Linked DNA regions of Persicobacter psychrovividus. Each later gene encodes a partner of the first gene's protein in a complex. Links are inferred from orthologs where the notes say so. Each region holds a gene or a part of one and is shown on either strand. Other genes may lie near its edges.

Region 1 (3,182 bases):
TCAACTGCTGCAAACGCATCCAGAAGCGCAGGAAGCCCTTGTTTATGAGATGTCGATGCCACCATTGGCAGACGATAAAGGGGATTTCAGCCTGGGGCGGGCTGATACTGTTATTTTAGATCAGGTAGCCTACAGTCATCAGTACCATCATGCCCTGCTGAACAATAAAGAGGGTGTGGCACTCGAGCGGATAGAGGCTGCAGGAACGGAGGCCTCAGGTTGGCGGTCGGTCAGTGAAAATCAAAATTTTGCAACACCGACATGGGATCATTATGCGGATGGGGCAAATTTGGTACATCAGTTCGGTTTATCATCAAATGTGCTGCATGTTGGAGGAGGAAACCAGGATGCTGCCAATTGGGTCGTTGATACCCAAGGGGAAAATTGGTTGCTGACCATCAAGGTTTACGATTTTTTTGGGCAGCTCGTCAGGACGATCGCTGAGCACGAACTGATCAGTAATAAAGCCACTTACAGCTGGTCAGGGCTTAATAATGAATCGGTGTTGGTGGATCAGGGGCACTACCTCTTTTGGGTTTCGATTGTGAACCAACAGAATGAACGATATGTTGAAAAAGATAAAATTTCGGTGATCCACCATTAATAGGTGATCTTAACAAATGAAGCCCAAACCGTTACAGCAATGCAGGGCTTTGTTTTAATTTGATTTTAAATATTGATTAGTTTTAGGTCGGATATTTGAAAAATGAAATTAGTAATCAAATGGCGGGAATCGGACAATGCAACACATTAACAGCGAAAATTCTTGATCAATATACAATCTAAAGTAGCCGTTGTGCGTTCTTAAAGTTATAGACAAACGGAGAGTGTAGGTGAAAGATAGATTCTTTAATTTATGCTTAAAGTAAAAATAATAATAGAAATTTTATAATTTAATAGGAATGTTAAAGATCTAATTTCTATTTTTGTAAAACTTTTTAGGCTTATATAAAAATTTACCCCTTTAATGTTATCTGATATGGCAAATGTACAGAGTAACTCGGAATTAAGGTATTCTAAAGAAGATTTACAGGAGTTTGAAACTCTGATTCTTAAGAAAATCAATCGCGCTCAGAATGAGTTAAATTTCATCAAAGAGACCCTTGGTAAGGCAAATCATGCTGGCACTGAAAACTCCATCGGTAACATCAAACCTTTGGAAGATTCTGCTGACGTGCAGGAGAAAGAAAACTTGCAAGAACTGGCGGTTCGTCAGCAAAAGTTTTTAAATAACCTGAACAAAGCGTTAATTCGCATTAAAAATGGTACATATGGTGTGTGTACTTCCACAGGAAAGCTTATTCCTAAGGATCGATTAAGAGCAGTGCCACACACCACACAAACCATTGAAGCGAAATTAAAAAGAGCGTAGATTCATTGAAACTATTAACGACTTACGTAGAGGCGTTGATTTTTTGTGCCGACGAGCCTGTCAGTATTCGCCAAATGGCCAAATGCTTATCAGATCAAATGGGGACAGAAATTGCGCTGAATGATATTGAAAAGGCGGTAGACCTGTTGATTGAAAAATATAATCAAGGGGACTTCGCCTTTTCTGTTTACAAATCCTCAGGGGGCTATCAGTTCATGACCTTGCCCGCTTATCAGCCTGTAGTGACAAAGCTTTTGCAGCAGAAATCCAAGAAGAAACTCTCCACTTCTGCCATGGAAACCCTTTCGATAGTGGCTTATAAACAGCCCGTTACCAAAGGGCAACTCGAGCAGATCCGTGGAGTGAGCTGTGATTATGCTATTCAGAAGCTGTTGGAGAAAGAATTGGTCGAGATAAAGGGCAAGTCGGAGAGTTTGGGACGACCTTTGCTATATGGTACTACGTCGCAGTTTATGGAGTACTTCGGAATCAATTCCTTAAAAGAGCTCCCAAGCCCGACAGATTTCAAGAAAGAAGAGAATATCATAGGCGAAATTGGGGATGATTAATTGATTTTCCGTAAATTCGCGGTTTATTTTATTTATTTGTGTGCCCCGGAAGGAAGCAGTTATGACAAAACCAAGACGTAGTAATTCAAAAGGAGGATCAATCGGATCCCAAAAAGGAGGAGGAGGGTTTAAGAAATCATCTTCATTCCGCGGAAAAAAGAATCATTCAGACAAATTTAAATCGTCGGAAGATCGTCGAGGACATAGTACTGACCAAAAAGAGGTGCCTTCTAAAACAGAAAGAGGAAGTAAAAAACGATCTGTAAAAGAAAATTATCATGCCCGCCAAGAACAGGTGGAAAAGGCCAAAACGCCTAATTATAATTTTCAGAAAATGAAGGAGATCGCTAAAAAGAAAGCGAAAGTAACAGAAACTCCTGTGGCTCATGAAATCCGCCTAAACAAGTTTATTGCCAATGCGGGTGTTTGTAGCCGACGCGAAGCTGATACACTGATTGCCGAAGGCCAAATTTCTGTGAACGGACAAGTGGTGAAGGAAATGGGGTATAAGGTGGCCTTCAGAGATAAGGTAACCTGGTTAGGGAAATTGCTGAGCAGAGAGAAGTTGGTGTATGTTCTTCTGAACAAGCCAAAAGATTTTCTGACCACTACTGATGACCCTCAGAACCGACGCACGGTGATGGAGTTGGTGAAAAAAGCCGCTACGGAGCGTATCTATCCTGTAGGGCGACTTGATCGTCAAACGACAGGTTTATTGTTGATGACCAATGATGGTGAGTTGGCAGAAAAGTTGGCACACCCATCAAATGACATTAAAAAAGTTTATCAGGTTACGCTTGACAAGCCGATCACGCCTGAAGATTTTGATAAAGTACTTAATACCGTAGAGTTGGAAGACGGTCCTGTTCCTGTGGATGATTTGGCGCTTTTAAGTGCAGATGCCACCACTTTGGGAATTGAAATCCACTTGGGTAGAAACCGTATCGTTCGTCGTACCTTTGAGCATTTAGGCTATGAGGTGGTGAAGCTCGATCGTGTTGTTTATGCAGGTTTAGATAAGAAAGACCTTCCGCGTGGAAAGTGGCGATACATTTCAGAAAAAGAATTGATTAAGTTGAAATACTTTCTATAAAATACAAAAGCGAGCTTTAGGAAGCTCGCTTTTTTTATTTCTCATTTTTTCGGCGGAATGATCAGTCGATTTTTCCAACAACAATTTCAATGAGGTCGTCCTTCTGCCAATATTGTGCGGCAATCTTTTGCAATGATGCAGGGGTTAC
Region 2 (3,130 bases), 880 kb from region 1 along the record:
CCTTTCCCTTTGGTGGTCATGACATGCAATAATTTCGGGCCTTTGATATCTTTCAGATCCTTGAGGACGGTAACGAGATGATCGAGATCATGCCCGTCAACAGGCCCAAAATAGCGCAAATTGAAAGACTCAAAAAGATTGCTGTGGCGCATGAAAAACGCCTTGGTGCTGTTCTCAATTTTTGAGGCCAGTTCTTGCGCATTAGGTCCAAATTTGGAAATTTTGCCCAGCAAATCCCAGACCTCATCTTTTACTTTATTGTAAGTTTTTGAGGTCGTAATATTAGTCAGATAGTCGTTCAGTGCCCCTACATTAGGGTCGATCGACATATTATTATCATTAAGGATAATCAATAAATTGGAGTCTTGAAGATCTCCGGCGTGGTTCATGCCTTCAAAAGCCATTCCGCCAGTCATGGCTCCATCGCCAATTACAGCAATGTGATGACGGTCGTCTTTGAATTGATTATTTGCAACAGCCATTCCCAAGGCCGCAGAAATAGAGGTAGAGGAGTGGCCGACCCCAAAGGTGTCGTATTCGCTTTCTTTGCGTTTGGGGAATCCCGAAAGCCCTCCGTATAGTCTGTTGGTATGAAATTGCTCACGACGGCCAGTCAAGATTTTGTGTCCGTAGGCTTGATGCCCCACATCCCAGATCAACTGATCTTTTGGGGTATCAAAGACATAATGCAAAGCGGTAGTCAACTCAACGACTCCAAGGCTTGCACCAAAATGCCCTCCATAGACCGAAACATTATCGATAATAAACTGGCGCAACTCATCACGTACCTGATGGAGCTGCTTGTTATCGAATTTCTTTAGGTCCTCCGGACTGTTGATTGTTTTTAATAGTTTACCTGGCTCTATAAGCATAATGAATTATTTTTCCTTGCCCGACTAAGCGAGCAATTTATAAATTCTCAGTCCTAAAAATTAAGTGGACTTGAACATACAAAAATAGGTGATGTTTTTAGAATGTACTAAATTAGGGCAAGAAATCCTCGATGAAAGTTTTTTATCGGTTAATTTCTTTGCTGAAAGCCATAATCACTTACTTTCTTACATCTTTAATTACTTGTTTAAAATGACTGTTTATCTGGCAAGTTGCTGAAAATTGTCTTTGGAGTGATAAATTTGTAGGTCTTCTGCGGTTAAATTTTATTCACGGTTATAATTTACGATATCTTTTGTCTTTCGAAATTAAATTACCCTTGTTTGAGGGACCCTTCGATTTATTACTATTTTTTATCCAGCGCGATGAGCTGGATGTACATGATATTCCGATCGCAAAGATCACTGCCGACTTTTTATCCTACCTCGATGCGATGAACAAACTGGACGTGGAGTTGGCTTCCGATTTTATGGTGGTGGCCGCGACGCTGATGCGAATAAAATCCAAAATGTTGTTGCCCCGCCCAGAGCTTGATGAGCAAGGGGAGGAGATCGACCCACGGGAGGAATTGATGCAACATTTGCTGGCTTATAAAAAGTATAAATCTGTTATGGAAGATTTCCGTAAGATGGAGGAGCGGGAGCTGGGCAAGCAAAAGCGGGGGAATATCATCGCCGAGCAGCAGGAACTGGCTTCTGAATACGCCACGGAAATGGAGATGCACAATCTTGATATGTATAAATTATTGAAAGTTTATCAGCAAGTGATGCGCAGAAAGGAAGCCCAGGAGGAAGAACACGTACATCAAATTACGCCTTATGATTATACCATCTCAGGTCAAAAGGAATGGCTGCTGAGCCTGCTGAAAGCGGAGGGTAAGCAAAATTTTGAAGAGCTGTTCATGGCAGTGGGTAATCGTATAGGGATGATTTTCACGTTCCTGGCCATCTTGGAATTGGCACAGTGGCAGGAGTTAAGCCTGACCATCGGTGCAGGATTTAACAGTTTTTGGGTTGAACCTATATAAATAATGGAAATTTCTAACAAGAAAGCATTTTCGACGCTTAACCCGAATAAAATATGGATTCCAGTGTTGATCGGACTGGCAATTTCTGTTTGGTTATTTCTTTCAGATGATCACGTAAGTGTGGAAAACCTGCAAGTGTTGCTGCAACCCTTGTCGGTCTTTTCCCTCGTGCTTGCCGTGATAGTAATTCTTTTTCGGGATGCGGGATACATCTATCGTATTCGGACCCTTACGGGGAAATCACTCAGCTGGACCTCCTCCTTTTATGTCATTATTCTTTGGGAGTTTTCGAGTGCCGTTACGCCTTCTGTTGTTGGAGGCAGTGCGGTGGCTGTTTTTATTCTGATGAAAGAAGGCCTAAGTTTCGGGCGCGCGCTGGCTTATGTGATGCTGACGGCCATTCTGGATAATCTGTTTTTCGTCGTTTTCGCCCCATTGGTGATTGTCCTTGCTCATGGGAGTATTTTTGATGGCATTACGACCGATGCCCTGGGGAAGAGCCTACCCGTCATTTTCTGGACTTCCTATTCCTTGATTGCCATTTATACTTTGGTCATGTCTTTTGCTTTATTGGTGCATCCAAGAGGCTTCAAGTGGCTTTTATTGAAAATCACCAGTTGGGGATTTTTAAGGAGATACCGTGCCAGGGCCAATAAGCAAGGTGATGAAATGATCCTTGGCGCCAAAGAATTGATTGGTAAGCCTGCAACTTATTGGTTTAAAGTGGTGCTTGCTACGGTGTTTGTATGGGTTGCCCGCTACCTGATGCTCAATGCGGTGATGGGGGGGTATGTTCTGCTGAGCATTAAGGAACACCTGTTTATTTTTGGGCGACAGCTGATCATGTGGATTGTCATGCTGATATCACCCACGCCAGGAAGCAGCGGTACTGCGGAGTATTTTTACGGGCTGTTTTTTCAGCATTTTCTGGGCGAGTTTACTTTTGGTACCAGCCTGTTGTGGCGGCTTCTGGCCTATTACCCTTACTTGTTTTTGGGGGCGGTATTTCTTCCACGATGGATTCAGAAGGTGTTTTTCGACCGAAAAAAGGGGAATCAAAAATAGGCATACTTGCTTGAATGCCTATTTCATGTTTTCTTTGTAATGATTTTTAATATTATTCACTACATAGCGTACAACGATGAAAAAGTTAGCTTTTTTTCTATGTTTTTGCTTGATGGGTATGATGGCGCAGGCACAGATTATCAGCAC

What was found.
Region 2: scpB (region 1) and AABK40_RS08535 share a complex: the UniProt entries of both Bacillus subtilis proteins name them as parts of the cohesin-like complex. The link is inferred for Persicobacter psychrovividus from one-to-one orthologs.

What each region holds. Positions count from the first base shown.
Region 1 is NZ_AP025292.1:2,872,932-2,876,113, reverse strand. Bases 308-3,159 are described here. They hold scpB (SMC-Scp complex subunit ScpB), read left to right. Parts: upstream 308-1,377; coding sequence 1,378-1,941; downstream 1,942-3,159. Other genes in these bases: AABK40_RS12300 (M16 family metallopeptidase), read right to left, coding at 3,096-3,159; AABK40_RS12305 (pseudouridine synthase), read left to right, coding at 2,003-3,034; AABK40_RS12315 (TraR/DksA family transcriptional regulator), read left to right, coding at 980-1,372; AABK40_RS12320 (lamin tail domain-containing protein), read left to right, coding at 308-604. Also shown: more of AABK40_RS12320, read left to right, coding at 1-307; more of AABK40_RS12300, read right to left, coding at 3,160-3,182. UniProt on the Bacillus subtilis protein: Participates in chromosomal partition during cell division. May act via the formation of a condensin-like complex containing Smc and ScpA that pull DNA away from mid-cell into both cell halves.
Region 2 is NZ_AP025292.1:1,992,100-1,995,229, reverse strand. Bases 253-3,052 are described here. They hold AABK40_RS08535 (segregation and condensation protein A), read left to right. Parts: upstream 253-1,186; coding sequence 1,187-1,918; downstream 1,919-3,052. Other genes in these bases: AABK40_RS08530 (lysylphosphatidylglycerol synthase transmembrane domain-containing protein), read left to right, coding at 1,922-2,983; dxs (1-deoxy-D-xylulose-5-phosphate synthase), read right to left, coding at 253-872. Also shown: more of dxs, read right to left, coding at 1-252; AABK40_RS08525 (carboxypeptidase-like regulatory domain-containing protein), read left to right, coding at 3,060-3,130. UniProt on the Bacillus subtilis protein: Participates in chromosomal partition during cell division. May act via the formation of a condensin-like complex containing Smc and ScpB that pull DNA away from mid-cell into both cell halves.